4 regions of the Aminobacter sp. DSM 101952 genome follow, and region 2 is predicted to be linked to each of the others. Evidence: riboswitches for the same ligand, from Rfam matches in the RefSeq annotation. Region 2 holds a riboswitch; each other region holds the start of a gene.

Region 1 (7,838 bases), on a different contig from region 2:
AGCCAGAGGAAGAACGGCGCACCGACGATGGCGGTCAGCACGCCGAGCTTGAGGTCGCGCTCGGGTGCGATGACCCGAACCAGGATGTCGGCGGCCAGCAGCATGCAGGCGCCGCCGAGAGCGCTTGCCGGCAGGAGTCGCGACGGCCGTGCCCCGACCAGGGGACGAAGCATGTGCGGCACGACGAGGCCGACAAAGCCGATGGCGCCGGCCACGGCCGTCGCCGCGCCGACCGCCGATGCCGTGCCGAAGACGGCAAGAAACTGCACCCTCCGCATGTCGATCCCCATGCTTGCCGCCGTCTCGTTGCCGAGGGTCAGCGCATCCAGCGCCCGGCCCAGCATCGCCAGCATCAGCCAGCCCGCGAGCATGAACGGCAGGGCCAGCCAGACATGCGCCATCGACCGGTCGGTCAGCGATCCGAGCATCCAGAACATGATTTCGAGCGCGGCGAACGGATTGGGCGACAGGTTGAGCGCCAGCGAGGTCATCGCGCCGGCAAAGCTCGACACCGCCACGCCGGCCAGGATGATGGTCAGGGTGCTGCCGCGCAGGCCGGCGAGAGCTTGAACGACGACGACGGCCAGCACCGCGGCGGCCAGCGCCGACAGCGGCAAGGCGAGCGGGAAGATCGCCGCCAGCCCGGAATAGATGGCGATGACCGCGCCCAGCGAGGCCGAGGCGCTGACGCCGATCAGCCCCGGCTCGGCCAGCGGATTGCGCAAATAGCCCTGCAGCGCGGCACCGGAGAGGCCGAGCGTCGCCCCGACCATCAGGCCGAGCAGCGCGCGCGGCAGGCGGATCTCGCCCATGATCAGTTCGATGGCGCCGGCCTTGTCGGAAAACAGTGCGGCGATGCTGTCGCTGAAACCAAGCGCTGCCGGACCGACGGTCAGCGAAAGCAGGAACAGGATCGTGGTGAGCGCGGCAAGCGCCCCCAGCACCAGGCCGTAGCGAGAGGTGTCGCTCATTGGACGCCACCCTTGCCGTCGGCGGCGTCGCGCATCAGGCGCGCGGCCTCGAGCGTGAATGGCGCGCCGCAGATGGTGTAGCGCGCCGGAACCGGCACGGTGCTGCCTTGCGCAGCAATCGCCCGGTATGCCGGGTGAACGAAATTCTCCTGTGCCAGCGCCGGTGCATCGTAGCTTTCGCCGCCGCCGGCGACGAGATCGGGCTGGGCCAGCACCAGCATCTCGAGCGGCAGACGGGCCGTGCCGCTCAGGCCCAACTCGTCGGCGACATTGACGAGGCCCGAGAGCCTGACGATGTCGCCGACCAGGGTGCCCGCGCCCGACGTGTAGCTGTTGGCATAGTAGGTCGCGACCGTCTTTCCCGAGGCCGGCCGGGCGGCCAGTTCAGCCACCCCATTGTCCAGTTCCGCGACCAGGTCCGCCGCCCGCTCACGCCGCTCCAGCACCTCGCCCATGCGGACGATGTTCGCCCTGATCTCGGCGATGGAATTGTCGGGTGCGAATTCCTCGACGCGCGTGCCGAGGCGCCGCAACAGGGCAACGGTCGACCGCGTCGTGTAGGCACCCGCAAGCACAAGGTCGGGCTGCATCAGGAAGACCTCCTCGGCGAGGCCATGGTTGACGACGAGGCCCTTGGCGCGCCCGGCGAGCACCGACGTCTCGGGGTCTCGCGCCAGATATGAGACGGAGTGCAATTGGCCCTCCGCCGCCACCAGCATGGCCAGCTGATCGGTGCAGACATTCATCGAGACGACGCGTTTCGGCGGCGCGGCGATGGCCGGGGCAGCGGTGCTGGATATGGCCCCCGCCAGCACGAGCAGCCACGCTCGACGGCGGGGGATGCGGAAGCGATCGGTCGGCATGCTGGCTCCCATCAGAACACGCGCGTGAAGCTCAGGCTGAAGGTCCGGCCCGGCGCGCGATAGTTGGTGACGGTCGAATACTGCTCGTCGAACAGGTTCTCGACCGAGAATTTCAGGCTCGACTGCGCATCAAATGTGTAGTTGGCGGCAAAATCCACCGTCACGTAGTCGGGCAGTTTTACTGTGTTCGCAGCGTCGGCGTAGCGCGCTGCGCCGTAGAGCAGCCTGGCGGTCAGGTCCAGGCTGTCGGTCGCGGCAAAACCCAGCTCGGCAGTCGCCTTGAAGCGGTCGCGATAGGGAATGTAGCGGCCGTTGTCCTCGTTCCTGGGCGAGCGGTAGTCGATCGATGCCTTGCCGCTCCAGCGGTCGCCGAACTCGTGCGACAGCGATGCCTCGACGCCCGTCACCTTGGCGCGCGCAACGTTGAAGGGGACGTAGGTGGGCGGGTTGGAGGCGATCGCGTCGCTCAGCCACGTCTGGTAGAAGGCGACGTCGAGCGTCGTGCTGTCGGTAGGCCGCCAGTTGACGCCAAGTTCGTAGGACCGGGATGTCTCCGGCTTCAAATTCGGGTTCGAATAGCCGGGATAATAGAGGTCGTTGAAGGTCGGGGCGCGGAAGCCGGTGCCGTAGGAGGCCCGGGCGACGAGATCGGGCACGATCTCGAAGCTGGCACCGATATTGTAGGTGGTGGCACCGCCGAACTGCTCGTTGTGATCGTAGCGCAGCCCGCTGTCGATGGTCAGCGCGCCATATTCGACCGAATATTGTCCGAACACCGCCCCGAGACCGCGCGAGGTGACGTCGAAATCGACGGTGGTATCGACCTGTTCGCGATAGGCCTCGGCCCCGCCGGTCACGACATGGCGGGCATCGCCGGTCTCGAAGGTCTTTTCGGTCGAGGCGAAGATGCCGTAGCGCTTGGTGTCGAACCTGCTGTCGCCCGGAACCCCGTCACGGAAGTTGGTCGAACTGTCCAGGCTGCTGGACAGCTCGACAGTCGAGGACCAACTGTCGGAGTGCTTCAGCCGCGCACCTGCCTTGCCGGCAAACGTGTCGGTGTCGACTTCATTGCTGGACGGGAAGGTGTCGTCATATTGCGAACGGCCGCGTGCGAACAGGCCGTCGGCATAAAGCCTGCCCCAGTCGAATTCCTTGGCCAGCGAAAAATTCAGCGAGCCCTGCAGGAAGCCGTCATCGTCGGGCTCGTGGCCCCAGGCCAGCGGCGTGGTGAAGTCGTAGCCGCGCGTGCCGAGAATGCTGCCGCCGACGGAGTAGTCGACGCCTCCTTCGCTGCGGCCGCGCACATCGCCCGAGACATAGCCGCCCCATGGGTATGTGACGCCGGTGGTGATGCTGGCGCAGGCACTGCGGCCGTCGGCGCACTGGCCACCTTGCCTGGTGATGATGTTGACGACGCCGCCGATCGCGTCGGCGCCATACTGGGCCGAGTGCGGCCCCTTGGCGATCTCGATTCGTTCGATCGAGGCAAGGGGAATGTTGAAGATCGAGCTGGTGCCGCTGGTTGCCGAGGCGGTGCGGATGCCGTTGACCAGCACCAGAGTCTGCCCGGCCGACATACCGCGCAGGGAGACGTTCGAGGCCGAGCCCTGGCCGCCATAGCCGATGATCGACACGCCGGCGTAGCGCTTGAGCAGCGACGGCAGGTCGGCGGCCGCCGATGTCCGGAGCTCCTCCTCGTCGATGACGGTGACCGACGACGTCGAGCGGACGAGCGCCGTCTCGCGCCGCAGCGGCGTCGACACCACCAGCGGTCGAAGCACGGTCACGTCGTCGCGCGACGGCGACTGCTGCGCGTGGGTTTGCGTCGGAATGACCAGCGCGACGGCGCTGGTGGCGAGGATGAGTCTCTGCAATTCTGCCCCCAAATGGTTCGGTGGGCGCGACAGGCATCGCACCCGGTTCCAAACCGCAGGCAAGACAGGTCGGCAGGCAGACATTGGGACAAGATCGACCCGGCGGCCTTCCGCATGCGGCAACACTTTTCAATGTCACCGCCACGGGCGACCGCGCCTGACCACACCCCGTGGACAAGCATGGGTGACCGGAACGGGCAGGTCTCCTGACTTCCGTGTCATAGCCTTCTTCCGCCTTCCCGAACGCACGAATGCGTTCAGTGGCATGATGGAAGAGGCTCAACGGTTACAGTTGCGGGGGCAGTCGCGGATTTGGCCTTCGGCCTCACCGTGTTCCCTTTTCATCCACCTTTCGGTGGAACCGATTCCGGGGTCGAGACTAGACAGCCGGCGGAAGCCTTGTCAATTGATCTGTTGCTGTCGGACGTCTCGTCGGTTGCGATTGTCGCAAACCGCCCGGTCCGTTGTCGCGATCCCTACATTGTCACGAAGCTTGACCAATACTTGCCGACGCTCAGGGACGGCATGCCGATCAAAGGCGTTGGCCGCGGTGCCAGCGCAGCGACATGCACGACAGGCCGGCGTCGATCTTGCCGATCTCGGTGGTCTTGAGCGCGACCACCTGGTAGCCGAGCTTGTCAAGCATCGCGATGGTCCGGGGGTAATCCGCCCCGACCATCACCACGTCGTTGACGCGCAGCGCGTTGGCCGCCGGCTCCTCGCCCTCGGGGATGAGCACCTCGCGGAAACCCTTGAACACGCCCGAGCGCGCAAGCCGCTTCGTCGACAGCATGGTCTCGCCGTCGAGCAGTGAACAGTCGCTCTTGAAATGCAGCACGCCTTCCGGCGTCTGCACGATCTCGCCCTTGCGCCCGAGCCGGTCGAGGCTGGCGATCAGCCCTTCGGCACCAGCCCGGTCGGTGCGGGCCGACAGCCCGATCATCACGCTTCTCGGCGTCGTCAGCACGTCGCCGCCATCGGCATAGCCGGGCGTGGGCAGGTCGACCACGGTGCCGAACATGGCCTTCAGCGTGGGTGCGATCTCGACGGTTTCCCTGACGCGCGTCTCGGCGCCGGGCCGAAGCAGGATCGCCCCTTCGGGAAACACCAGCGCCGGGTCCTCGACGAAGATCGAATCGGGAAACGCCTCAAGCGCCGGCAGCGCCGTCACCTCCACGCCTGCGGCGCGCATCGTCGCGACATAGGCCGCATGCTCGGCCTTGACGCCGTCATAGGTCGGGTTGCCGCGGTCGTCGGCGCGCAGGCCGTTGACAACCGACCGAGCCGGCTCGCGCACGATGGCCGCGTTGAATTCGTAGACCGCTGGCTTGGACGTCATGTCGGTGCGCTCGTGCTGGTGGGGCGAGGTCCGCAGCCTGCCCGAAACGAAGTGGCATGTCGACGGGGCAGGCACTGGGCCAGCGATCGTCGTCGAGCCGCTATTGCCCCTGCGCCCGCCTGAACTCGCTTGGCGACTGGCCGGCGATGCGGCGGAAGTCGCGGCTGAAATGATAGGGATCGGCATAGCCGCAGCTTAGCGCTACGGCAGCGATCTTGATGTCGGCTGCGATCAGCAGGCGCTTGGCCAGGTTCATGCGCTCGTGGCGGATCCAGTCCATCGGCGTCGTGCCGGTCTTTTGCTTGAACTGCCGGTGCAGTTGCGAGGCGCTGAGGTTGGAGATCGCGGCCAGTTCCTCGATGGGCCAGTTGCGCGCGATGTCGGCGCGCACCTCGCGCATCACCCGCAGCACGCGTTCGCCGCGATCTTCCGAGCTGTCCTGCTCGCCGCGTTCGGCGACGAGCGTTTCGACAAGCCGGGCGACGACGGCGCTCGAAATGGCGTCGGTCGTCTGCCCGCGCCGGGCGAGGTTCTGGATGGCACGCTCGAAGCCGGCAGCGACGCCCTCGCCTTGTGTCGCAAACAGCGGGTTGCCGGCAACACGGAGGAACGAGAACACGGCGTCGAGCCCATGGCCCTCGATGCTCATCCAGAGATAGCGCCAGTGGTCGGCATCGGGGTAGCAGCCATGGGCATATGACATCGACGTGTCGAGCCAGGCGATGGTGCGGGGCCCGGCCGCCGCCCGGCTGCCGCCGGTCTCGATCAGGCCCTGGCCGGACAGCGTGCAGATCAGCGTATGGTGGTGGAAGCGCCTGGTGACGAGGCCGTCGCGATGGCCGAAATGCGTGCGGCCGGCGACAAGGATCTTGTAGGGAAAGGCATCCGCATGCCGGCCCGGCGTGTGGAAGAAGATCGAATTGCTTTCGTCTGTCCCGTTGGTCATTTTTGCGCAGGCGTCGCCGTCGGAGGGTTTCGCCTACTGTACCTGTTTGCAAATCGCGATGCGAGTTTTATCCAGCATCGTGCGAGTGGCATGCATTCATCTCGCCGCCATTGCCGTTAGACTGGATGGTGGCGGCCTCCATGCTGCCGAAAATCCATGACTGGAGCGTCGGATGACCGCTACCCCGAAGGCAAGCGAACACGGCACGGCTTTCGAGCCCTTGTCGGCCACCTTCGCCCAGAACCCCTATCCCGCCTATGCCGCGCTGCGCGACAAGGGCGAGCCGCAGTTCTTCGCCGATTTCGACATGTGGCTGGTGACGCGCTTCGACGATGTTGCTGGCATCGCCCGCGACATCTCGATGGTGCGCTCGCCCGAATTCTTCATGTCCGAGGAAGAGATCACCGAGCAGAAGCGCCTGCAGAACTGGCTCGACATGCCGCATCACCAGCGCTTCGTCCAGTTCTCCATGCTCGACAGCGACGGCCCGGTGCATGACCGGCTGCGCAGGCAGGTGTTCCGCGAGTTCACGCCGGCCTTCATCGCCCGCCAGCGCACGATGATCCAGAGTTTCGTCGACAGGCTCGTCGACAGCCTGATCGACAAGGGCGAGATCGACTTCGTCGAAGACCTCGCCGCCCAGGTGCCGGGCCATATCATCGGTCGTGTGCTCGGCGTGCCCGACGAGGACTGCCCGCAGTTGCGCGTCTGGTCGGAACGCGTGGTGCAGTTCTTCGACATCGACCGTTCCGACGCGCGCAAGGCGTTGGCGGAGCAGGCGACGACCGAGTTCTACCACTATCTGCTCAAGCTGATGGCCGAGCGCCGCGCTGCGCCGCAGGAGGACCTGATCACTCGCCTGATCGCGGCGCAGGACGCCGGCCACCTCAACGAGGATGAGCTGGTCTCGACCTGCATGCTGATCCTGATGGCCGGCCACGGCTCGACCATCGACGTGCTCGGTTCGGGCATGCACGCGCTGTTGCGCTTTCCTGACCAGATGGCGCGGCTGCGCCACGACCCCGCCCTGATCCACACCGCGATCCAGGAGATGTTCCGTTTCGAATCGCCGCTGCCCTTCTTCCACCGCTACGCCACCACCGACTGCGTGGTCGGCGGCAAGTCGTTCCCGCGCGGCACCAAGTTCGGCCTGCTCTATGGCGCGGCCAACCGCGATCCGGCCGCCTTCGGCGGCGATGCCGATGTCTTCGACGCCGGCCGCAACCCAAACCGTCACCTCGCCTTTGGCGGCGGCGCCCATTTCTGCCTCGGCAACCACCTCGCCCGCCTCGACATGGAGGTGATCTTCACCACCTTGCTCACGCGCCTGTCGTCGATCGCGCTTGCCGAGGCCGAGCCGCAATACAAGCGCGGCCTGTCCGTGCGCGGCCCCAAGGCGCTGCGCCTGGCTCTCACGCCTGCCTGATCCCGGAGTATTCCTGATGTACCGCGTAACCTTCATCGACGCCGACGGACAGGCGACCGAACTCACCGCCCAGCAGGGCCAGAGCGTCATGTCCGTGGCGGTCGCCAACGGCATCGACCAGATCCTCGCCGAATGCGGCGGTTCCTGTGCCTGCGGCACCTGCCATTGCTATGTCGACCAGAGCTGGACCGAACGCCTGCCGGCACCCGACGAATCCGAGCAGGGCATGATCGAGTGCCTGATGAACCCGACCGAGCGCAGCAGGCTGACCTGCCAGCTCAAGATGTCGGAGGCGCTCGACGGGCTGGTCGTTCACCTGCCGCGCGAGCAGTACTGAGGCCGGGCTTCCCCGAGCCTCACACGCCACCTGGGCCTTCAGTCGCGCGCGGCGATCCAGTTGCCGACGATCTCGGCATCGG
Region 2 (7,838 bases):
CCAACGGCCGATGACGCGCGTCGGCCGCGCCGTCGAAAAGGGCGAGACGCAAGGCTTCATGACGATCCTGGTCGACGCCGACACGCGGCAGATCCTCGGCGCCTCGGTGCTGGGCACCGGCGGCGACGAGGCGATCCATGCCGTGCTCGACCTGATGTACGCCGGGGCGCCGATCGAAACGCTGCAGCGCGCCATGCACATCCACCCGACGGTGTCGGAGCTGTTGCCGACGATCGCGCAGGAACTCAAGCCCCTGGCATAGGATGGACCCATCCCGACGACAGCGGGATAGGTCTTGCTCTTTGGCCTACTCGAAAGCTGCCTTCGCTTTGGCCTCGAGCCATTCCGCCATCTGGCGGTAGGGCACCGGACCGTAGCTGATACGGGCAACGCCAAGCTCGGCAAGTCTTGCCTTTGGCGGCACATGCGCGAGCGCTATGATGTTGACCGGCATCTCGACCTCGCGGCAGAGCTTGCCGATCAGCGTCTCATTGCCGAGGCCGGGCGCGAAGAAGCCGTGCGCGCCGGCCTTTGCGTATGCCCCGGCCCGTTCGATCGCGGCATCGACCAGCGCGTCGCTGTGTTCGTCGGGCTTGGCCTTCAGGAAGATGTCGGTGCGGGCATTGATGAAGGCGGCAATGCCAGAGGCCTTGACGGCGTCGGCCGCCGCAGCGATGCGCTTTACCTGGGCGGCGATGTCGTGCAGGCCACTGCCGCCGACGATCTGGTCTTCGAAGTTGAAGCCGACCACGCCTTCCGCCAGCGCCCGCGTCACAGTCGCGGCGACCGCCTCCGGCTCGACGCCATAGCCGCCCTCGAGATCCATCGTGACCGGCAGCTCGGTGGCGGCGACGATGCGGCGCATGTTGTAGAGCGCCAGGTCCAGCGGGATCTTCTCGCCGTCGGCGAAGCCGAAGGCGGCAGCCACCGGCCAGCTGCCCGTGGCGATCGCCTTGGCGCCAGCCTTGGCGACGATGTTGGCACTGCCCGGATCCCAGATGTTGTAGAGAACCACCGGGTCGCCCTTCACGTGCAGGGCATGGAAGGCCTTGGCCTTGTCGATCTGGCTGGTCATGGAATTCGCCTCTTTGGGTGACTGAAGGCCGAAACCTATCAGCGTGAGGCGTCTTGGCCATAGCGCAGATTGCGGTAAGTGAGTTGCCAGAGACGGGGGTAATCAGCGTTGCGTAGGACGGGAGCATCGCAGCAGCCTTGAGGTAGCAATTTCTGCCGCGGCCCAAGGGCAAGTCGAGAGGCCGCCCCTGCTTTGCAACGCCCGACGACGCGCTCAGTCCTCGTCCGGCTCGGCCGCCGACAGCCGCGCCTCGAGCCTTTCGAGCATGTTGACGGCGATTTCCAGCTCGCGCTCGTCCTCGCCGGCCAGAAGATCGGCGCGCAGGCGCCCAAAGATCCGCTCGATCTCGATCACGCGGGCACGCCCGGCATCGGTGAGCGACAGGATCTTGGCACGGCGGTCGCCGGGATCGCCGACGCGCACGATCAGCCCGTCGGCCTCAAGGATGTCGACGATGCGCACCAGCGACGGTCCTTCGAAGCCGAGATGGTCGGCAATCACGCCCTGGCGGATATTGTCGCCCAGCCGCGACAGCGTCGCCAGCGGCATGGCGGTGGCATGCGACAGCCCGCAATCGTCGAGCGCCCGGTCGGCCGCGCGCCGCCACAGCCGAGCGACCGAGGTGACGTACTTGCCGAAATTGCCGCGCGCCGAAGACCGGTTGGACATCCAAGAAAGATAACATATTATCTATTAGGGTACGATCAGATTCTTGCAGCAACAAAAGCGCGGCGGGCGGGCGAGGACTCGTAAGCGCAAGACCTGCAGGAGCGATCGCAACCGGCATCGCCAATTCGGGCGAAGTCGAAACGTCTGATAATCTTCGCAGGTAACCACAAATGGCAGAACAACGGACAAGCGGAGGCAGCGGCGGCTGGCTCCTGGTTCTCTTCGGCCTGCTCATGGTCGTCATCGGCGCGCCGCTCGTTTATGGCGGCGTCCAGTTGATCGGCCTGGGCGGCTCCTGGTACTACACCCTCGCCGGCCTCGGCGTCATCGCCTCCGGCATCCTCTACATCATGCGCCGCAAGTCCGGCCTCTGGCTCTACGCCATCGTGTTCCTGGCGACGGTCGCCTGGGCGATCTGGGAATCCGGCCTCGAATTCTGGCCGCTCGTGCCGCGCCTCGTGGCGCCTGCCGTCATCGCCATTCCCGCACTGCTGCTCGCTCCGCTGTTTCCGGCCAGCACCGGCAAGCGCACGCCCTTCGCGCTCGCCGGCCTGCTCGCCGTGGCGCTGGCCGCGACGGCGTTCTACGCCTTTACCCCGCACGGCGTGACGCGGAACGCGTTTGCCAAGGCTGAGCCCGCGCCGACAGTGCCGCCGGCAGCCGCCAGCGCCACCGACTGGCGCTACTACGGCCGCACGCCGGCCGGCACGCGCTATGCCCCGATCGACCAGATCAACCGCGACAACGTCAACCAGCTCGAGGTCGCCTGGACCTTCCGCCATGGCGACACCCCGCAGGGCTCGGCACAGGACCAGAGCACGCCACTCTTCGTCGGCGACACGCTCTACACCTGCTCGCCCAACAACATCGTTCACGCGCTGAACCCGGACACGGGCGACGTGAAGTGGAAATACGATCCCAAGGCCAAGTCGCCGCTGTGGCAGCGCTGCCGCGGCGTGAGCTACTATGAGCCGGGCCCGGCTCCGGTCCAGGCGGAAGCCTCCGCTCCCGCCGACCCGCTGGCACCGACGAGCGTCATCGCGGCAGCACCCGCGGTTCCCGCTGCACCGGCATCGAACGCCTGTGCCGCCCGCATCGTCATGACCACCATCGACGCCCGCCTGATCCAGCTCGACGCCAAGACCGGCGAACTGTGCCAGGACTTCGGCAATGGCGGCATCGTCGATCTCAAGCAGGGCATGGGCGAGATCAAGGACGGCTTCTACTTCCAGACGTCGGCCCCCACCGTCATGCGCGACCTGATCATGGTCGGCGGCTGGGTCTGGGACAATGTCGAGACCGGCGAGCCTTCGGGCGCCGTCCGTGCCTTCTCGGCCCGCACCGGCGAGCTGGTCTGGGCCTGGGACCTCGGCAACCCGGCGATCACCAAGCTGCCGCCGGAAGGCGAGAGCTACACGCGCGGCACGCCGAATGTCTGGTCGACGCCGGCCTATGACGAAGCGCTCGGCCTCGTCTACCTGCCGACCGGCAACGCGACGCCCGATTTCTGGGGCGCCCACCGCAGCAAGGCGGCCGAGGAATATTCGGCCGCGGTCGTCGCCCTCGACATGGACACCGGCAAGGAGCGCTGGAAGTTCCAGACCGTGCACCACGACATCTGGGACTATGACGTTCCCGCGCAGCCGGCACTCTACGACGTGCCCGACGGCAAGGGCGGCAAGACCCCTGCCCTGATCCAGCTGACCAAGCGCGGCCAGATCTTCATGCTCGACCGCCGCGACGGCAAGCCGATCGCCGAAGTCGAGGAACGCCCGGTACCGCAGGGCGCGATGGAGGGCGACTGGACCGCTCCGACCCAGCCTTACTCGGTCGGCATGCCTTCGATCGGCACCGAGCCGTTCACCGAGGCACGGATGTGGGGTGCGACGCCCTACGACCAGCTCTACTGCCGCATCGAGTTCAAGAAGCTGCGCTACGACGGCGAGTTCACGCCGCCGAGGACCGACCGCAGCCTGATCTACCCCGGCTATTATGGCGGCATGAACTGGGGCAGTGCCGCGATCGACGAGGCCCGTGGCCTCCTGATCGTCAACGACATCCGCATGCCGCAGTTCGTGCAGCTCATCGCCCGCGAGGAGGCCGACAACTATGGCGGTTCGGCAGCCCATGACGGCCTGTCGCAGCAGAAAGGCACGCCCTACGGCGCGCTGAAGAACGGCTTCATGTCGCCGCTCGGCGTTCCCTGCCACCAGCCGCCCTACGGCACGATCAGCGCCGTCGACCTCGAAACGCGGCAATTGGTCTGGCAGGTCCCGGCCGGCACCCTCGAGGACACCGGCCCCCTCGGCATGAAGACCGGGATGCAGATCCCGATCGGCATGCCGACGCTCGGTGGCCCCGTCGCCACCTCGGGCGGCCTCGTCTTCTACGCCGGCACGCAGGACTACTACCTGCGCGCGATGGACGTCACGACCGGCGAGGAATTGTGGAAGGGCCGGCTGCCCGTGGGCGCCCAGTCGACGCCGATGACCTTCGTCTCCCACGAGACCGGAACGCAGTATGTGGTCATCTCCGCCGGCGGCGCACGCCAGTCGCCCGACCGCGGCGACTACGTGGTCGCCTACAAGCTGCCGAAGCAGAACTGAGTTCTGTGGGCATGGACAACGGAAGGGGCGCCTCGGCGCCCCTTTTTATTTCCGGCCTGCGAAGGCGGTGTTGGCCCGCCGCGCAAGCGGACAATTCGGCCGTCGAGCCGCTCTACAAGTTCCTTCGCCGCGACCTGACCAGCAATCCTGATGTAAGCCGGCTTGCTGTTGCCGAATGGCTGCCATGCGCGCCACGCATTGCTGCAATGCACCAACATCGCTTGCGCCGCAGCCGACATCAGGAAAATGTGGGATTAAATCGTTTCAGCATTTCCCGAGCCGTCCCATGCCCTTGCCAATCATCGCCCTGGCCGTTGCATCCTTTTGCATCGGCACCACCGAGTTCGTGATCATGGGCCTGTTGCCGGAGGTCGCCGCCGACCTCGGCGTATCGATCCCCGCCGCCGGCCTGCTCGTCACCGGCTACGCACTCGGCGTCGTTATCGGCGCGCCGATCATTGCGGTGGGCACGGCGAAACTGCCGCGCAAGCCGGTGCTGATCGGGCTCGCCATGATGTTCGTGCTCGGGAACCTGCTCTGTGCCATCGCCCCCACCTACTGGACGCTGATGATCGCCCGCGTCATCACCGCCTTCGGCCACGGCGCCTTTTTCGGCATTGGCTCGGTGGTGGCGGCGAGCCTGGTTCCCGCCAACAAGCGCGCCAGCGCCATTGCCCTGATGTTTGCCGGCCTGACGCTCGCCAACATCCTCGGCGTGCCCGGCGGCACCGCACTCGGCGAGGCGTTCGGCTGGCGCATGACCTTCTTCGCCGTCGTCGTCATCGGCCTGATCTCGGTCGCCGCCATCGCCTGGCTGGTGCCGGCGGGCGTCGCCCCTCCCGGCAAGGGTGGCGTGGCCAGCGAGGTCAAGGTGCTCGGCAAGCTGCAGGTCTGGCTCGCCATGATCATCTCGGCGCTCGCCTCGGGCAGCCTGTTTGCCGTCTTCACCTACATCAAGCCGATCCTGACCGACGTCACCGGCGTGTCGGTTGCGTCGGTCACCTGGATCCTGCTCCTCTTCGGCGGCGGCATGACCATCGGCAACATCATCGGCGGCAAGCTGGCCGACTGGAAGCTGATGCCGACCGCCATCGGCGCGCTGGTGGTGATGGCTGCGATCCATGTCGCCCTCGCCCAGCTCGGCTATTCGGCACCAGCTGCAATCCTGCTCATCTTCCTCTGGGGCGTGATGACCTTCGTCATCGTACCGCCGATGCAGATGCGCGTCGTCGAAACCGCCTCGGAAGCACCGAACCTCGCCGCGACGCTCAACCAGGGCGCCTTCAACGCCGGCAACGCCGCCGGCGCCTGGGCGGGCGGCGCCGCGATCTCGATGGGCGTCAGCTATGCCGACCTGCCTCTCGTTGGCGCCGCAATCGCGCTCACGGCCTTCGGCGTCGCGCTGTTTTCCTTCGCGCTCGACCGCCGTGACGCAATTCAGCAGGCGGCATGACGCTTTAGCGATTGTCAGCAATCCGCCACTGCTGTAGCCACATCTCCGATGGTTCCTGCTGCCTGACTCGGGCAGCGGATTAAATGGGAACACGGTAAGACGTCTCGACGCGAAACCGTGGCTGCCCCCGCAACTGTGAGCGGATAGCAAATCGGAAAATGCCACTGGCCGGAAGGCCGGGAAGGCTCCGAGGCGCAGAAACCCGCAAGCCAGGAGACCTGCCATCATCCGATTAACTCAACCGGCCGGGGTGTGCCGCGGAGATGATGATGGTTGCGACTGCCTTTTTCCGTACCGGCGCGCTCACCGGATCGTTCTGCCACCTCCGCCTGACTGCGGAGAGAGGACATGCTCGATCGCGTCCACGCCGCTAGCCGCCTCGTAGGCACGACCCCGGCACTGCTCGAGCTCGATGGCGTCAGCTGGGGGCCCCGCGCCTCCAGGCCCATCCTCGAACCGGTGTCTCTTGCGGTCGCCCCCGGCGAAATGCTTGCAATCGTCGGCCCCAACGGTGCCGGTAAGTCGAGCCTTTTGCGCTGCCTCTACCGCTACCACAAGCCGATTTCAGGAACCGTCCGGCTCGACGGCACCGACATCTGGAAGATGAAGCCGCGTGACTGCGCCCGCCGCATCGCCACCGTGCTGCAGGAAAGCGCCTCCGACTTCGGCCTGACGGTCGCCGAGATCGTCGAACTCGGGCTGACCCCGCATGTGACCAGCTTCGGCACCGGCGACGACGACTACGACCACGTCGAGGCAGCCCTTGACCTGCTCGGTCTGACCGCGCTCGCCGCGCGCGACTTCAACTCGCTGTCCGGCGGCGAGAAGCAGCGCGTGATGATCGGACGCGCCTTGGTGCAGCGGCCGGACCTTTTGATCCTCGACGAGCCGACCAACCATCTCGATATCCGCCACCAGCTCGAGGTCCTGGAACTGCTTGGCAATCTCGGCTGCACCGTCATCGTCTCGCTCCACGACCTCGCGCTCGCCTCGGCCCATGCCGACCGGGTGCTGGTGATGGACGCCGGTCGCGCTGTCGCCTGCGGTGCACCGGCCGACATCCTGACGCCCGAGCGCATCCGCCAGAGCTTTTCCGTCGGCGCGACCCTCGACGACCATCCCGTCACCGGTCGCCCGCGCTTTTCATTCCATCTCGAACGCTGACAGAACCCAAGGAGCCCAAATGCGCCTGCCCATCATCGCCGCCGCCCTGCTCGCCACCTGCGCCTCAGCCATGGCCAGTGGCTTCCCCGTCACCGTCAAGAGCTGCAACCGCGACGTGACCTTCGAGGCCGCGCCCAAGCGCGCCGTCTCGCACGACGTCAATCTGACCGAGATGATGCTGGCACTCGGCCTCGGCGACCACATGGCCGGCTATTCCGGCATCTCCGGCTGGAAGACGCTGAGCGAGGAGCTGCGCAAGGGCGTCGGCGAACTGCCCGAACTCGCGCCCAAATACGTCACCAAGGAAGTGCTGCTCGGCGTCGACACCGACCTGTTCTTCGCCGGCTGGAACTACGGCATGAAGGTCGGCGGCGACGTCACCCCGGAGACGCTCGCGCCCTTCAACGTCGCTGTCTACGAGCTGACCGAGAGCTGCATCCACATCATGAAGAAGGACAAGTCCTCGCTTCAGGACATGTATGCCGACCTCAACAATCTCGGCGCCATCTTCGGCGTGCGCGAGAAGGCCGAAGCATTGGTATCGGGCTACGAGAAGGAACTCGCCGACTTCCAGGCATCGCTGCCCAAGCTCGACAAGCCGGTCAGCGTGTTCCTCTACGATTCCGGCGAGCAGAAGCCGTTCACTGCCGGCCGCTACGCCATGCCGACCGCGATCATCGAGGCTGCCGGCGGCAGGAACATCGCCGACGACGTCGAGTCGAGCTGGGTCGAGATCGGCTGGGAGCCGGTCATCGAGCGAAACCCGGAGATGGTGGTGATCGTCAACTACGGCGAGGTGACCGCCGGGCAGAAGATCGAGTTCATGCGCTCCAATCCGGCCTTCAAGGACATCGACGCAGTGAAGAACAAC
Region 3 (7,838 bases), on a different contig from region 2:
GAGATCGCCAAGGAGGTGTTCCGCGCCGAAGGCACCGCCGGAGCGCAGCGCCAGGCCTCGCGGACGCCGAGAATTCCGCCGGAGCAGAACTGAACCTGCCACTGGCACGAGGTGAAGTGAGGAGCCGCACATGATCGCAAGCGTCGTTGCCGAACTCGGTCCCTGGAACTGGATGCTGCTCGGCTTCATCCTGCTCTGCCTGGAGATCTTCGCGCCCGGCGTGTTCCTGCTGTGGATCGGCATTGCCGCACTCATCGTCGGCTCGGCCTCGCTGCTGCTCTGGGACGTCGCGTTGTGGATCTGGCAGGTGCAGGTGCTGGTCTTCCTCGTGCTCGCCCTCGCCTCGGCCTATGTCGGCAAGAAGATCGTCCGCGACCGCGAGGACCCCTCCGACCAGCCGCTGCTCAACCGGCGCGGCGCCCAGATGATCGGCCGCACCGCGACGCTGACCGAGCCGATCAAGGAAGGACGCGGCCGCATCAAGCTCGGCGACACGACTTGGCGTGTGTCGGGACCCGACCTGCCCGTGGGAACGCAGGTGCGCGTCACCGCTGTCGCCGACACCGACCTGGAGCTGGTGGTGGAGGCTGTCTGAAGCCTCGTTGAGACGCAGGCAGCAAGTGCTTGCCCTGGCCGCAGATCGCAGGCCTCGCAGAAGCCCTCATGGTGAGCCTGTCGAACCACGAGGGCGTCAGCGCAACCCCATGCGCCAGCTCGGACTACCCAAAAACCCCGCTGTAAATCGGATTGTCGAACGACAGGCACGCGCCATAGCCTGGCGCCCTCGTGGTTCGACAGGCTCACCATGAGGGCTACTGGGGGCGTTTCGGCAAGTCGTTGGAAGACGAAGACAGTCGACTCCAGAACCAAAGGTCCTAAGCCGCGCCGATCCTCAGAAGATCGTGGAAATGGACGATGCCGACAGGCCTGTCGCCTTCGACCACCGGTATGGCGCTGATATTGTGCTCGTTGAGCATCGCCGTCGCTGTGCCCGCCAGCATCTCGGGCGGCACTGTCTTGGGCTGCCGGGTCATGATGTCCTCGACATTGGTCTCGGCGAGGTTGCGGTCGAGATTGCGAGCCAGGTCGCCATCGGTGACGATGCCGGCCAGCCTGCCCTGCGCGTCGACGACGACGACGCAGCCGAAGCGCTTCTTCGACAGCGTCTTCACCGCCTCGGGCATCTTGGTACCGATCGCGACGATCGGCATTTCGTCGCCCTTGTGCATCAGGTCGCCGACCGGCATCAGGCTCGCGCCGAGCTGGCCGCCGGGATGGAAGGTGCGGAAATGGTCGGCGGTGAAGCCGCGTGCCTCGAGCAGGGCCACCGCCAGCGCATCGCCGATGACGAGTTGCAGCAGCGTCGAGGTCGTGGGCGCAAGGCCGTGCGGACAGGCCTCCGGCGCACGCGGCAGCGACAGGACGACGTCGGCCTGGCGCGCCAGCGCCGAAGAATCGCCTGCGGTAAGCGCGATCAGCGGGATCGAAAAGCGCCTCGAATAGGCGACGATGCCCTTGAGCTCGGCGGTCTCGCCCGACCAGGACAGCGCGACGATGGCGTCGTCCTTGGTGATCATGCCGAGGTCGCCATGGATGGCTTCCGAGGGGTGCACGAAATAGGCCGGCGTTCCGGTCGAGGCGAAGGTCGCCGCCAGCTTGGAGCCGATATGTCCGCTCTTGCCGACGCCGGTGATGATCGCCCGGCCGCTGAGCTGGCCCAGGATCGAGACAGCCTTGGCGAAGGGGTCCGCCAAGGGGCCATCGAGCGCGGCGGCAAGCGCGGCGATGCCGACCTGCTCGGTAGCGACGGTGCGGAGCGCCGAGGCGATCGACGCCTGCGGGTCCGGCTCTTTTTTCAGCGATCCAGCGTGCATGGCGCATGCGTTAGCGCGTCGTACCGCCTCTGTCCATGATTATCCGCCCGGCACGGCCGGCCCTGGCGGCGGCTGGAAACGCTCCGTTAACCATGGCGATTTACCAGTTGGTAAGTGCGGCCCCTTGCGCCGGCGAAGCAGTGGTGAAGATGGCGCAGGTCAGGCCAGGGCAAAACAGGCGAATGAGCGGTGCGGGATTGCGCTTCTTGCTGGCAACGGCAAGCGCAGCAACCCTGCTTTGCGCCCTGCCGGTGCATGCCCAGGAAGCCGGCCTGCGCGGCGCGGTCAACGAGGCCGACACGACCGCACAGTTGTTGCGCCGGCGACCGGCACAGCAGCCTGCCCCCGAAATCCAGGACCAGGCGGCCACCTACCAGCCCATCAGCCCTGGCGCCGTGCCGGAGCAAACCGACCCGGCCGGCACGGACGACCTGTTTAGCGAACCACCCAACGCCTATGCGGCCGATGCCGCCAACCCGTCCAGCCGTCCGACGACGACCGCAATCCAGCGCTCCAGGGAAGCACGCGAAAGACGCGCCGCCCCCGCTAGGGCAGCCGCAACGACAGCTGCCACGCCGGAGCAGGATGAAGAATTGACCACCGGCACGGTGCGGCAGGGAACCGTCGATTCGCTGATCGCGGAAGAAAACGGCCCGGAATCGGAGCGTCAGCGAGCGATCGAGGGCCGCAGGCCGGTGCCGGACGAAAACCCGTTCGAGCCGACAGGCATCCGCTTCGGCACCTTCCTGCTCAAGCCGAGCCTCGAACAGGGCGTCACCGCCACCTCCAACGCCGATTCGAGTTCGGACGGCAAGTCGGCGGTGCTGTCGGAAACCACGCTGCGCCTGAATGCGGCCTCAGACTGGGACAGCCACTCGGCCACCATCGACGCCTACGGCAATGTCCGCAAGTCCGTCTCGGGCCAGGAGGTCGAGGATGTCGAGGCCGGCATCGACGGCCGGCTGCAGCTCGACTTCGCCGACGATATCCGCACCATCGCCACCCTCGGCTACGACATCCGCCCGGAATCGGCGAGTTCGCCGGTGGTGATCGTCGGCACCGCGTCGCGCCCGGTGCGCCACACCCTCGACGGCAGCATCGGTGTCGAGAAGGACGTCGGCAAGCTGCGCTTTGCCGTGACCGGCGAAGCCGCCAAAGAGAGTTTCAGCGACGCCGACCTGTCGGGCGGCGGCACGCTTTCGCAGGAAGACAGGAACTCGACGCTCTATACCGGCCGTTTCCGTGCCGGATATGAGATTTCCCCGGCGCTGACACCCTTCGGCGAGATCGAATACGGGCGCCGCGTCTACGATCTCAGGTTCGACACGGCCGGCTTCGAACGCTCGTCCAACCGGATCGGCGCCCGCGCCGGCGTCGAGCTCGACATGGGCGAGAAGTTCGGCGGCGAGATTTCCGCAGGCTGGCTTTCGGAAGACTTCGACGACGACCGGCTGGAGACGATTTCGGCGGCGACGATCGCCGCGGATCTGCGCTGGTCGCCGATGCGCGGCACCATCGTTACGCTCAACGGGACGACGCAGGTCGAAGGTTCGACGACGCCGGGCGAAAGCGGCTCGGTGCTCTACACCGGCCGCCTCGGCGTCGAGCGTCAGATTCGCGCCAACCTCACCGGCTTTGCCGCGGCCGGCGTCGGCTGGCGCGATTATGCTGGCAGGGACGACCATGAACTCAGGCTCAGCGCCGAAGCCGGCCTGACCTGGTGGCTCAACCGCTATGCCGGCCTCACCGGCAGGCTGCGCCACGAAACCTTCGACAGCACCCTGGCCGGCCGCGACAGCAAGACCAACAGCGTCTTTGTCGGGTTGAGGGTGCAGCGCTAGGCGCCAACCGGAGTACCGGCCAGCCTGGCTGCGGCGTCTTTCAGCTCCGTTTCGCCGTCGCCGCAATACTCCTCGCTCATGATCAGGTCGGCAAGCGGCAGCCGGCTGCCCCAGCCATGGCGTTCGAGATCGGGTCTTGCGGCGAATTCCGACACCCGGCCGACGCAGAGATAGGCGACCGGCACGACATGTTCGGGAATGGCGAGCATCCGCTTCAGCGCCTCTCGGTCGATGATGCTGACCCAGCCGACGCCGACGCCTTCGGCCCGCGCCGCCAGCCAGAAATTCTGGACCGCGCAAACGGTGCTGTAGAGGTCCATCTCGGGATTGTGCCATCGCCCCAGCGGCGAGTTCCGCGACCGGCTGCGGTCGCAGGTGACGACGAGGTTGAGCGGGCTCTCGCAGATGCCCTCGAGCTTGAGCTTGCGGTACAGCGCCTGCCGCTCCTCGGCGATATGCGGCAGTTCCTGCTGGCGGGCGGCCAGGAACAGGTCGCGCACCTGTTGCCTGCGCCGTTGATCGCGGATGACGATGAAGTTCCACGGTTGCATGAAACCCACCGACGGCGCGTGATGGGCCGCCATCAGCAGGCGCGCCAGCATTTCGTCGTCGAGCGGATCGGGCAAAAAATGGCTGCGCACGTCGCGCCGCGTGAAGATGGCGCGATAGACGGCATCCTGGGCAGCAAGGTCGAAACAGCCTGAATCGGCATGGGCATGGTCGGCCGGCATCGCGTGTCCCCTGGCGAGCAAATCGGTTTCCCCCGCCTGACCATGCGGTGGACGATTTCTGCCGGGCCGGTCTTCTGGCTCGAGTTCAGCCCGCCTCCGGCGCCTTCCCGTTCTACGAACAGTGGCTATTGCCGATGCGGTCCCTCTTACAGCGTTGGGCACGCCACGGATTTGCACCGTGTTCCCGATTCTCCCGCATCGCTGCGGGCACCTGGCAGGAGATGTCTATACGGCTGCGATGCCGATGGCCATCGCTCCGCGCGTCCAAAGCTGGCGCGCGGGCGACATTTCGACAGGGATCAGCGGCCGGGCTTCATCTCGCCGAGCAAGCCCTCGATGACGCCGGCCATGCGCTCGTTGATGTCGGCGCGCGACAGCGCAAAGGCGACGTTGGCCTCGACGAAGCCTTCCGGCGAACCGCAGTCGAATGTGCGACCGCGATAATGATAGCCGTAGAAGGACTGCTGCTTCTCCAGCTTCAGCATCGCATCGGTGAGCTGGATCTCGTCGCCGGCGCCGCGCTCCTGCTTGGCCAGGATGTCGAAGATCTCCGGCTGCAGGATGTAGCGGCCGTTGATGAACAGGTTCGACGGCGCGGTTCCCTGCTTCGGCTTTTCCACCATGCCTTCGATCTCGAAGCCGGTGTGGACCGCCTTGCCCTTGCCGACGATGCCATATTTGTGCGCCTCGGCAGGATCGCATTCCTGCACCGCGATGATGTTGTTGCCGGTCTCGGCATAAAGCTCGACCATCTCGCGCATGCAGCTCTTTTCCGACTGCATGATCATGTCGGGCAGGAGCAGCGCGAAGGGCTCGTCACCGACCAGCTCACGCGCGCACCACACCGCATGGCCAAGGCCGAGCGGGACCTGCTGGCGGGTGAACGAGGTCTGGCCGGGCGCAGGCTGCAGGCGCTGCAGACGCTCGAGCTGTTCACTTTTGCCGCGCTGGGCCAGCGTGTCGTAGAGTTCGAACTGGACGTCGAAATGATCTTCGATGACGGCCTTGTTGCGGCCGGTGACGAAGATGAAGTGTTCGATACCCGCCTCGCGTGCTTCGTCGACCACGTATTGAATCACTGGACGATCGACGACCGTCAGCATTTCCTTGGGGATCGACTTGGTGGCAGGCAGAAAACGCGTGCCGAGGCCCGCGACCGGGAAAACTGCCTTGCGAACTCTTTTCATTGCTTGGTTCATCCGATGGAGGATTACGAGTATCGGGCAGGCACACTGCCATAGCGGAATTGATGAATACTGAATGCGTTCACATATTCGCCGGCAGCCGGCAAGAGGATCGATCACGCGATCTTGATTGTCGAAACCAGTCGGGAAACAATCGCCAGAACCGCTTTTCGTTCCCCAAGGGGGCTATGGTAAACTGATTGATAACCGGCATCGGCGATGAATCGTATTTCTGATCTCTCCAAGGAGGAAAGAATGCCCCTTCGCAAGACCGCCAGAGGCCTCGCAAGCGCCGCTGCAATCGCCGGCCTTTCGCTGGCATTCATGCTGCCGGCCGGCCCGGCGGCGGCCGAAGCCGGCTTCCAGCGCTGGGTAGCGAGCTTCCGCTCGGTCGCCGCAGACAACGGGATTTCCGGCTCGACTTACGACCGCGCCTTTCGCGGTGTGACCTCGGCCGACCCCGAAGTGCTGGAAAAGGCCCGTTTCCAGCCCGAATTCACCGCCCCCGTCTGGGACTATTTCGACAATCGCGTCCATGACCAGTCGATCACGGTCGGCCGCGAGATGGCCCGCAAGTGGAAGCCGTGGCTCGACCGCATCGAGGCCAAGTTTGGCGTCGACCGCTACATCCTGCTTGCCATCTGGTCGATGGAATCGAACTACGGCGAGATTCTCAAGAACGACAAGGTGATGCGCAATGTCGTGCGCTCGCTGTCGACGCTCGCCTATGGCGACAAGCGGCGCGCGAAGTTCGCCCGGACACAGCTGATAGCGGCGCTCAAGATCCTGCAGCGCGGCGACATCGACGAGAGCCACCTCGTCGGCTCCTGGGCCGGCGCCATGGGCCACACCCAGTTCATCCCGACCAGCTACCAGGCCTATGCCGTCGACGCCGACGGCAACGGCAAGCGCGACATCTGGAATTCGGTGCCCGACGCGCTCGCAACCGCCGCCAACCTGTTGAAGAAGAACGGCTGGCAGGGCGGCAAGACCTGGGGCTACGAGGTCGTGCTGCCCGAGGGCCGCAAGTTCCCGTCCGGCTCGATGACGCTCGACAAATGGGCAGCGCTCGGCGTCGAACGCGCCAATGGCAAGGCCTTCAAGCGCGGCTCCGACGTGGCGACGCTCAAGGTGCCGGACGGCCGCGGCGGCCCGGCCTTCCTGATGACCAAGAATTTTTCGGTCATCAAGCGCTACAACAACGCCGACAAATATGCGCTCGCCGTTGGTCTTCTTGCCGACGAAATCGCCGGCTATGGCGGTCTGGTGCAGGACTGGAAGCGCCCCTTCACAAAGCTCAGCTTCGAGGAGAAGCAGGAGCTGCAGAAGCGGCTGTCGGCGCATGGCTATTACGACGGCAAGGCGGACGGCAAGATCGGCGAGGGTTCGCGCTCGGCGATCAAGACTTTCCAGGCACAGCTGGGCTTGACGCAGGACGGCCATCCGAGCATGGAAGTGCTCAACAGGCTGAGGCGGAATTAGCAATCGGAGGTTGCTGTTGGCATCGTCGCGTTCGGGAAAAGTCGCTCTGCGCCTGACGATGCCGCTGGTCGCGGCGATCGCGTTGACCGCGATTGCCAGCACCGCGCCCTCCCCGGCCATTGCCCAGGAGGGCATATTGCGGCGCTGGTCGCTGCGTGACCTGTTCATGCCGCGCCGCGAGCGCGTCGACCCCTATATCCTCGAACAGCCGCAGGATCAGCCGCGCAAGAAGATCCGCAAGACGCCGCGCAAGCCGAAGGCGACCGCCGGCAACGTCAGCCGCCCGGCCGAGCCCGTCGTGCCGGTGATCGAGAAAGCGGCCGACGCACGCGTCGTGCTGGTCATCGGCGACTTCCTCGGCGGCGGCCTTGCGGAGGGGCTGGGCACCGTCTTTGCCGAGAATGCCAAGATCCGTGTCGTCGACAGGACCAACGGTTCGTCGGGCTTCGTGCGCGAGGACCACTACAACTGGCCCGAGCAGGCCAAGGCACTGATCGAGCAGGAAAAGCCGGCAGCCATCATCGTCATGATGGGCTCCAACGACCGCCAGCAGATGCGGGTCGCCGACAACCGCGAACCGCCGATGAGCCCGGCGTGGACCAAGGAATACGCCGCCCGCACAGAAAAGCTCGCCAAGGCCATCGCCGAGACCAAGGTGCCGTTCCTGTGGGTCGGCATGCCGGCGTTCAAATCGTCGAAGATGAGCACCGACATGCTTGCCTTCAA
Region 4 (7,838 bases), on a different contig from region 2:
TGAAGCTCCTGATGTGACCCGAACCGCTGGCTGCCTGCGATTCCAGCGCCAGCTTGATCGGCGCTCCCATCTCCCAGGAAATCGCCTGGGCCATGTCGCGCACGCGCCTCTTGTAGGCGGCAAGCAGCTTTTCGAGCAGCGCGATCCGCTCTTCGCGGCTGGTCGCGCTCCATGCCGGGAAGGCGCGCTGCGCCGCGGCAACCGCCTTGTCAACGTCGGCGGACGATCCCAGCGAAATCACCGCGAAGGGCTGTTCGTCAGCCGGGTTGATGACCTCGAGTTCTTTCGCGACCGTTGGCGCGACCCATTTTCCGTCGATGAAGAAATCCGTCTTGCGCAGCATGGCAGGCTCCTGTTTTGGCGGACTTTCTAGAACGGCGCGCGGCACGTCCATGTCCTGATTCCGACCGCATTTGTAGGCTGGCTGCCCCCATGCGGGAAGGCTTGGGTCACTGCTTGACCGCGCGTGCCACAATGTCAGTAGGTTTTGATAATATGCCCGGACATGGGTGGATCGCGCGCCGCGTTGTTTTATAAGGCTCGTCCATCGAGGCCACCATCATGTCCATCACCGGTTCGCGTCGCCAGGCGGCGATCGCCTTCATCTTCGTCACCGCCGTTCTCGACATCGTCGCGATGGGCATCATCATTCCGGTGCTGCCCTCGCTGATCGAGGAGTTCGCCGGCTCCAACGCCGATGCCGGCTGGATCAACGGCGTCTTCATCGCGCTCTGGGCCTTCATGCAGTTCGTCTGCTCGCCGATCATCGGCTCGCTCTCCGACCGCTACGGCCGCCGTCCGGTCATCCTGCTGTCGACCGTCGGCCTCGCCGCCGACTACGTGCTGATGGCACTGGCGCCCAACCTGTGGTGGCTGGCGCTCGGCCGCATCATTGCCGGCGTCACCTCGTCGAGCTTCACCACCGTCTTCGCCTACATGGCCGACATCACCCCGCCGGAGGGCCGCGCCCGCGCCTACGGCCTGATCGGCGCCGCCTTCAGCGCCGGCTTCGTCGCCGGTCCGCTGATGGGCGGCTTCCTCGGCGAAATCTCGCCGCGCGCCCCGTTCTGGGTCGCCGCGGCGATGAGCGGGCTTGCCTTCCTCTACGGCGCCTTCGTCCTGCCGGAATCGTTGCCGCGCGAAAAGCGAATGTCCTTCTCCTGGCGCCGCGCCAATCCGTTCGGCGCGATGATGCTGCTGCGTTCGCATCCGGAACTGACCGGGCTGGCCGCCGTGACCTTCCTGCTGCATTTCGCCCACCACGTCTTCTCGGCGGTGTTCGTGCTCTATGCTGCCTACCGCTATGGCTGGCATGCCTGGGAGGTCGGCCTCCTGCTGGCGATGGTCGGCGTGCTCGACATGATCGTCCAGGGCCTGATCGTCGGCCCGGTGGTCAAGCGTTTCAGCGACCGCACGACGATGGTGTTCGGCCTGTTTGCCGGTGCATTCGGCATCGCCTGCATGGGCTGGGCGCCGAGCGGCTTCTGGTTCACCCTGGCGATCATTCCCAACGCGCTGTGGGGCCTCGCCATGCCGACCACGCAATCACTGATGACCCAGCGCGTCTCCGAGTTCGAGCAGGGCCAGTTGCAGGGTGCCAACATGAGCGTGGCCAGCATCGCCGGCGTCGCCTCGCCGCTGTTCTTCGGTGCGGTCTATGCCTGGACGGTCCGCGACGGCACGCCGATGCCCTACCCCGGCCTCGCCTTCTATCTCGCCGCGGCCGTACTGCTGTCGGCGGCATTGCTCGGCTGGGCGGTCGCCCGCAAGGCCGACCGCGCCGATGCGGCGGAAGAAACGGCCTGAACCGCCAGGCCACCGCTCAGCCTCGCAATACGGGCAGCACCTCGCCTGCGAAAAGTTCCATGTCGCGGAGTGCCGGCAGCGTGGCGAGGATGCCGTTGCCGTTGAAAACCAGCCGGACGGCGCCAATCCCGGTGCTTGAAGCAAGCGAAGCCAGCTGTGCGGCGCAGTCCTCGGGCGAGCCGGCGATCACCTGCCGGGCCATCGCAGTATGTCGGTCCTGAAGCACGATCTGGTCGATTGGCCGTCCTGCGGCCCGTGCCGATGCCAGCCTGCGTTGAAACAGCCGCGGCATCAGGTCGTCGAGCTTGGCCATCGCTTGCGCCGTCGTCGGTGCGATGCAGACGTAGCGCGACAGCGACGACGCCTGCAATCGGCAGTCATGTCCCTGCTCCGCAAGGATCGCGCCATAAGTGGCCAGTTGCGCGCCTTCCGGGGGATCCAGACTGAGCAGCAGGGGCAGTCGTTCGCGGGCAGCGAAGCCGAGCGTTTCCCGAGAGGTTCCGGCGACATAGACCGGCACGTTCTCCCCTGCCAGCAGCGGCCCGACCGAAATCTCCGACGCCGGCCAGCACAGCCCCTCTCCGATCCTCGCCCCGGTCACCCAGGCATCGCGCAGGATTCGATACGACTGTTCGAAGCGATCCCGGGTGGTTTCAGCGGGGATGCCCAACGCCGCCAGCGTCGCCGGGTGCGTGCCACGGCCAATGCCCAGGTCGAACCGGCCGCCGCTCTGCCAGTGCAGTTGCGCCACCTCTTCGGCCAGCAGGAATGGATGGTAGAGCGGCGTCACCACGATCGAGGTTCCGACCCGCAATCGCTGCGTCCGGGCAAGGATCGCGGACGCCAGCATCATCGTCGACGGATATGCCTGTGGCGGGTCCTGAAAGTGAAACTCGTTGAACCAGATGCCGTCGAAGCCCATGCGCTCGGCCTGTTCGCACAGGCCCAGGACATGTTCATGGCTTTCGGTGCGGCCGCCGCGGGCAAAGCCGGCAATGTCCAGCCGCATCAGGTCAACTCGTGCGGGGCAAAGACGGGAATATCGCGCAGCAGCCCGATCTCGACATTGACGCCATAAACGTCGCGCACCGTCGTTTCGGTGAGCGTGCTTTGCCAGTTACCATGGCCGACCACCACACCCTTGTCTAGCAGCAGCAGGCTGTCGGAAAAGCGCGCGGCAAGCGACAGGTCGTGTATCGCCACCAGCGCCGTCACGCCCCGCTCGCGCGCGATCTCCGACACCACGCGAAGCGTAAACAGCTGGTTGCCGATGTCGAGCGCGCTCGTCGGCTCGTCGAGCACCAGCACGTCGGTTTCCTGCGCCAGCGCACGCGCCAGCATCACGCGCTGGCGTTCGCCGCCGCTGAGTTCCGACATCAGGCGAAAGGCAAAATCCTCGAGCCTGAGCCTGCAGAGCAATTCTTCGACGACAGCCAGGTCATTCGCGGAGGGACTTGCCCCCATATGCGGCGTCCGGCCGAGCAGGCAGGTCTCGAACACCGTAGCCGGGAAGCTGAGCGGCGAGGATTGCGGCACATAGGCGATCCGCCGCGCGCGTGCCTTCGGGGTCAGGTCGCGGATATCCTTGCCATCGAGCAATACCCGCCCGGATGAGGGCGACGACAGACCGAGCACGATCCTGACCAGCGTCGACTTGCCGGCACCGTTCGGCCCGATGAGGCCAAGGATGTGACCCTTGCTCAACGCGACCGACACCTCGCGCAGCACCGGGCGGCTGCCATAGCCGAAGCTGACCTTGTCGACGGAAAGATAGTCGCTCATGAAAAATACTCCGAGCGGCGCGACAGGATCAGGTGCAGAAACAGCGGCACGCCGACGAAGGCGACGACGATGCCCACCGGGATGACCGTCGGGCTGAACGCCATGCGCCCGACAGTGTCGGCCAGCAGCAGCAGCATGGCGCCGCAGATTGCCGAGAACGGAATGAGGTAACGATGGTCGCTGCCGATCATCAAGCGCGCGACATGCGGCCCGATCAGCCCGACGAAACCGATCACGCCGGTGAAGCTGATCACCACAGCCGACACCACCACCGACAGGACGACGGCGAGACCGCGCAGCAACGCGACATTGATGCCGAGCGAACGTGAAACATCGTCGCCGGCGCTCGTCAGCGCATTGAACTGCCATGCCTTCGACTGGGCGAGCGGTAGGGCCACCAGCAAGGCCATTCCGGCGACGGCAACAGCATCCCAGCCGATGCCGTTGAGGCTGCCGAACGTCCAATGCACGACACGGGCCAATTGTTCCTGGGTGGCGACGAACTGCACGGCGGCCGTCATCGCGCTGAACAAATACATCAGGGCGATGCCGGTCAGCACCATGGTCTGCGCACCCATCCCGCGCAGCCAAGCCATGGAAAACACCAGCACGGCGCAGCCCAGCGCAAAGAGAAACGCCGTCAACGGCACGAAATACAGCCCGGCGGCACTGAAGCCGACGCCGAACATGATGGCGATCGAAGCGCCGAAGGCAGCGGCCGAGGACACGCCGATGGTGTAGGGGCTGACCAGCGGGTTACGCGTGATCGCCTGCATCAGCACGCCGGCAAAAGCCAGAGAACCGCCGGCCACGATCGCCATCACCACGCGCGGCAAGCGAAGGTGCAGGAGGACTCGCGCCTGCTGCGGGTCGACGTCGGCTACGATGTAGCCGAAGGAAACCTTTTCCACCACGATCGCCAGCAGCGCCGTCAGACCCGTCTCGGCAATGCCGACGATGGCGACGGATCCTGCCACGACCACAAGCGCCAGCAGTGAACCCAGAATGATCGCCAGCCGCCAGTAGCCAGACTGCCGGTAGCGGTTGGCGATGCCGCTAGAATGGCCGCGCGCCAGACCGGCAGTCGTTGCGATGTCCATGGTCGAAGCCTCCGGATTGGGGGAGGCACGCCGCGGCCTTGCCGGCGGCGGCGTGCCGGTTCGTCAGTTGGAGGCGCTACCCTGGTAGGTCATGCCGCCCTGGAACGGCAGGCCTTGGTAGATCTCGATCCATTCCTTCATCGCCGCCTCGGGATCGATGTCGGCGAAGCGGTCGGGATAGAGCCACTTGGCGACCTGCAGCGCGCCCGTCACCTTGGACGAGCCGCCTGCCAGATAGTAGTTGATCAAGCGCACATTGCCCCCCGCACCGACCGGCGCGCCCGAAATTTCCTCGCGTGCGACGATCGCCTTCCAGCTGTCGGCGAACTTCGCTTCCGGGATCGTCTGGTAGGAGCCGGGCTGCAGCTTGATCACCAGATCCGGCTTACGCGCGATGATCTCCTCGGGATCGACGGTGAAGCTGTTCTCGTTGCCGCGCGAGGAGGGCTGCTTCTTGATGTCGATGTCGCCGAAGACGTTGATGCCGCCGCCGGCCTCGATCATGTCGTGCCAGCCCGAACCCGGCGTAACCGTCACCAGGTCGCGCACCTCTTCGAGGTACACCTTCTTGCGCTCGACGTCCTTCAGGCGCTCGGCCAGCAGGTCCATGTAGCGGGTGTAATAGGCGTTGAGCGCATCGGCCTTTTCCGTGCTGTCGAACAGCTTGCCGAACAGCGTCACGTTCTCGACGTGCTGAAGCGTGTCCCAGGCGGTGACGACCAGAACCGGAATGCCGAAGGCTTCGAGCTGTCGCGCCGCCTCCTCGTAGACGCCATTGCGCGGGATGATCACCACGTCGGGCTTGAGCGCCACGATCGCTTCGTAGTTGGGCTGGGTCTGGCCCTGGCCGACGATGTCGCTGTCCTTGAACTGCGGCCAGTAGGTCGGGTCCCGCATCGTGCTCGCATCGACGCCGACGACCTTGTCTATGGCCCCGATGGCACGGGCGAACTCAACCGCATAGCGGTTGAAGATCACCGCCCGCTTGATCGGCAGTTCCAGCTCGACCTTGCGGCCGGCATCGTCGGTGAAGGTTTCGGCGGCCGCCGGTGCCAAGCCGATGGCCGAAGCCAGGGCAAGTCCGAGCCACAGGGCTAGCTGAGTGATTTTCATGATGTCTCCATGCGCAAATGCGGTGCGGGGCGTGCCGAGGCCTGCACATGTCCGGGCAGGCCTCGGTCAGACGACACAGGCAAACAGGCGCAGCACGCCGGACGACGCCAAAGGCGCCCGCCGAAGCTCTTCGAACATGGGGAAACCGATCTTCCCGACATCGCCGCGCCAACCTCTGCCTGCCGGGGACGAGGTGCGGAAATGCGGGCCCGACGAAAGCCGCAACAGGGCCTTCGAAATGGAACCGTCACTCCTGTGGCACACCCCGACCACGGAATCTCACTCTGTCAGGCAGGTCTCCTGGCTCACGGATCGCAGCCCATGCCGCCCGTCTTCCCGGCAATATTGCCAGTGACATTTGGGCGAACGGCTCACCGCTTACAGTTGCGGGTCAGCTCCGGTTTCACACCGGATTCCCTCTTAGCTTCCACCTCGTCGGCGGAAGACCATGACGCGCGCACCCTATTCGTGGGCATGTCAAAGTCAAGGGTGATTTACAGGACTAGCAATGGAGTGAAAGTCGTTCATCTGCCGGCCAAGAAGACGGGTGGATTTTCTCTTGAGTTCTCCTCAAGGCATGCAACCCAATGCCAGAACGACTTGTCCGCCAGCGCCCGCGACACTGCAGATGTATCGAACATCTAGTTCCGCTCGACCGGTTTCGAGCGCATGCGCGACACGGTCTCGCGTTCGGCCCGCTTGCAGCGCATCGGCGGAAGGCCGCGGTCCATCAGGGCCATGTCCTCCAGCACCATGTCGCCCATGCGCTTGAAGGCAATGTCGAGCGCGCCGGCCCGGTGGGCCGAGCGCAGGAAGCCGGGCAGTCTGCGCACCGGATGATCCAGCGCCAGCGGCTCTTCCGGGAACACGTCGCTGGCAGCCACGATGTGGCCGCTGCGCACGGCGTCGATCAAGTCGGGGAAATCGACGACGCCGGCGCGGCTGAGCAGGATCAGGGCCGCGCCTTGGCGCATGCGGGCGAAGGAGCCCGCGTCGAGAAAACCCTGGTTTTCGCTGGTCACCGAGGCCACCACGAAGACGACGTCGCTACCCGAAAGCACCTCATCGAGCGTCGCTGGTTCGACACCGCTCTCCCGGAGCACCGATGGCGGCAGCCACGGGTCGAAGGCTTTGGCGCGGGCGCGGAAGCCTGCAAGCAGCCGGTTCAGCGCCTTGCCGAGATCGCCGAAGCCGATGAAGCCGATGTCGGCGCCGGACAGCAGCCGCGCCGATCCATTGCCCTCGGCGCCCCAGAGCTCGCGCCCCTCGCGGAACGCGAGGTCCGCGTCGGTGATGCCGCGGGCAAGGTCGAGCGCCAGGGCGAGCCCGATCTCGGCCACCGGCTCGGCGAACACCTGGCTGGTCGTCACCACATGAACGCCGCGCCCGAAAAGATGCTCGTAGGGCATGTTGTCGAGCAGGTTGCCCTCGACATTGAAGATGCAGCGCAGCGAGACCATCGCCTCCAGCGTCTGGAGCGACAAGGCCGGCTGGCCGATGAGGTAGCGCACGCGCCCGAGAATGTCGGGGGCAAGCGCGGCAATCTCCTCGGGCTCGACCTCGATCACCTCGTTCTCGGCTCGCAGCCTGGCCAAGGCCCCGGGCGCAAGGATCAGTTCCAGCGTGCGCGGCCTGGGAGCGCTGAGCACGAGCGGCCTGGATCGATCCGACATGCTTTTCTCCGCTGCCTAGCCGTGGTCGAGGCCCAGCGCCTCGATCAGGTGCTCGCCGGTGATCACCCGCTCGACCTCCTCGATGGTCGACCGCTTGGGATCGATGTTGTCGGCCACCACCTGCCCGCCGCGCATCACGACGATCCGGTCCACCACCTGGAAGACATGGTGGATATTGTGGGCGATGAAGATGCAGGAATGGCCGCTGTCGCGCACCTCGCGCACGAAGCGCAACACCCCTTGCGTCTCGGCGACGCCGAGATTGTTGGTCGGCTCGTCGAGGATAATCAGGTTGCTGTCGAAATGCATGGCGCGCGCGATCGCCACCGCCTGGCGTTCGCCGCCCGACAGCGCCCCGATCGGT

Evidence for each region. A riboswitch is a leader RNA that binds a small molecule or an ion and turns the genes downstream of it on or off. The one in region 2 is predicted to bind cobalamin.
Region 1: another riboswitch for cobalamin. It lies ahead of ASC75_RS24900 (TonB-dependent receptor); the one in region 2 lies ahead of ASC75_RS09335 (ABC transporter ATP-binding protein).
Region 3: another riboswitch for cobalamin. It lies ahead of bluB (5,6-dimethylbenzimidazole synthase); the one in region 2 lies ahead of ASC75_RS09335 (ABC transporter ATP-binding protein).
Region 4: another riboswitch for cobalamin. It lies ahead of ASC75_RS21475 (ABC transporter substrate-binding protein); the one in region 2 lies ahead of ASC75_RS09335 (ABC transporter ATP-binding protein).

Annotation. Positions count from the first base shown of each region.
Region 1 covers NZ_LMCL01000035.1:175,199-183,036, forward strand. The annotation lists gene ASC75_RS24890 (iron ABC transporter permease) at 1-971, opposite strand, end outside; gene ASC75_RS24895 (ABC transporter substrate-binding protein) at 968-1,834, opposite strand; gene ASC75_RS24900 (TonB-dependent receptor) at 1,846-3,621, opposite strand; cobalamin riboswitch at 3,887-4,089, opposite strand; gene ASC75_RS24905 (arginine deiminase family protein) at 4,241-5,047, opposite strand; gene ASC75_RS24910 (AraC family transcriptional regulator) at 5,148-5,993, opposite strand; gene ASC75_RS24915 (cytochrome P450) at 6,166-7,419, shown strand; gene ASC75_RS24920 (2Fe-2S iron-sulfur cluster-binding protein) at 7,436-7,756, shown strand; gene ASC75_RS24925 (VOC family protein) at 7,795-7,838, opposite strand, start outside.
Region 2 covers NZ_LMCL01000009.1:54,847-62,684, reverse strand. The annotation lists gene ASC75_RS09360 (FAD-containing oxidoreductase) at 1-262, shown strand, start outside; gene ASC75_RS09355 (isocitrate lyase/phosphoenolpyruvate mutase family protein) at 308-1,075, opposite strand; gene ASC75_RS09350 (MarR family transcriptional regulator) at 1,289-1,744, opposite strand; gene ASC75_RS09345 (membrane-bound PQQ-dependent dehydrogenase, glucose/quinate/shikimate family) at 1,915-4,350, shown strand; gene ASC75_RS09340 (MFS transporter) at 4,637-5,803, shown strand; cobalamin riboswitch at 5,836-6,044, shown strand; gene ASC75_RS09335 (ABC transporter ATP-binding protein) at 6,152-6,967, shown strand; gene ASC75_RS09330 (ABC transporter substrate-binding protein) at 6,987-7,838, shown strand, end outside.
Region 3 covers NZ_LMCL01000032.1:126,023-133,860, forward strand. The annotation lists gene ASC75_RS20675 (SPFH domain-containing protein) at 1-93, shown strand, start outside; gene ASC75_RS20680 (NfeD family protein) at 131-595, shown strand; gene ASC75_RS20685 (KpsF/GutQ family sugar-phosphate isomerase) at 876-1,874, opposite strand; gene ASC75_RS20690 (outer membrane beta-barrel protein) at 2,057-3,715, shown strand; gene bluB (5,6-dimethylbenzimidazole synthase) at 3,712-4,446, opposite strand; cobalamin riboswitch at 4,493-4,676, opposite strand; gene galU (UTP--glucose-1-phosphate uridylyltransferase GalU) at 4,746-5,633, opposite strand; gene ASC75_RS20705 (lytic murein transglycosylase) at 5,886-7,112, shown strand; gene ASC75_RS20710 (DUF459 domain-containing protein) at 7,126-7,838, shown strand, end outside.
Region 4 covers NZ_LMCL01000032.1:305,070-312,907, forward strand. The annotation lists gene ASC75_RS21450 (aldehyde dehydrogenase family protein) at 1-343, opposite strand, end outside; gene ASC75_RS21455 (TCR/Tet family MFS transporter) at 562-1,806, shown strand; gene ASC75_RS21460 (LLM class flavin-dependent oxidoreductase) at 1,823-2,815, opposite strand; gene ASC75_RS21465 (ABC transporter ATP-binding protein) at 2,815-3,588, opposite strand; gene ASC75_RS21470 (iron ABC transporter permease) at 3,585-4,688, opposite strand; gene ASC75_RS21475 (ABC transporter substrate-binding protein) at 4,752-5,801, opposite strand; cobalamin riboswitch at 6,074-6,267, opposite strand; gene ASC75_RS21480 (hydroxyacid dehydrogenase) at 6,443-7,474, opposite strand; gene ASC75_RS21485 (ATP-binding cassette domain-containing protein) at 7,490-7,838, opposite strand, start outside.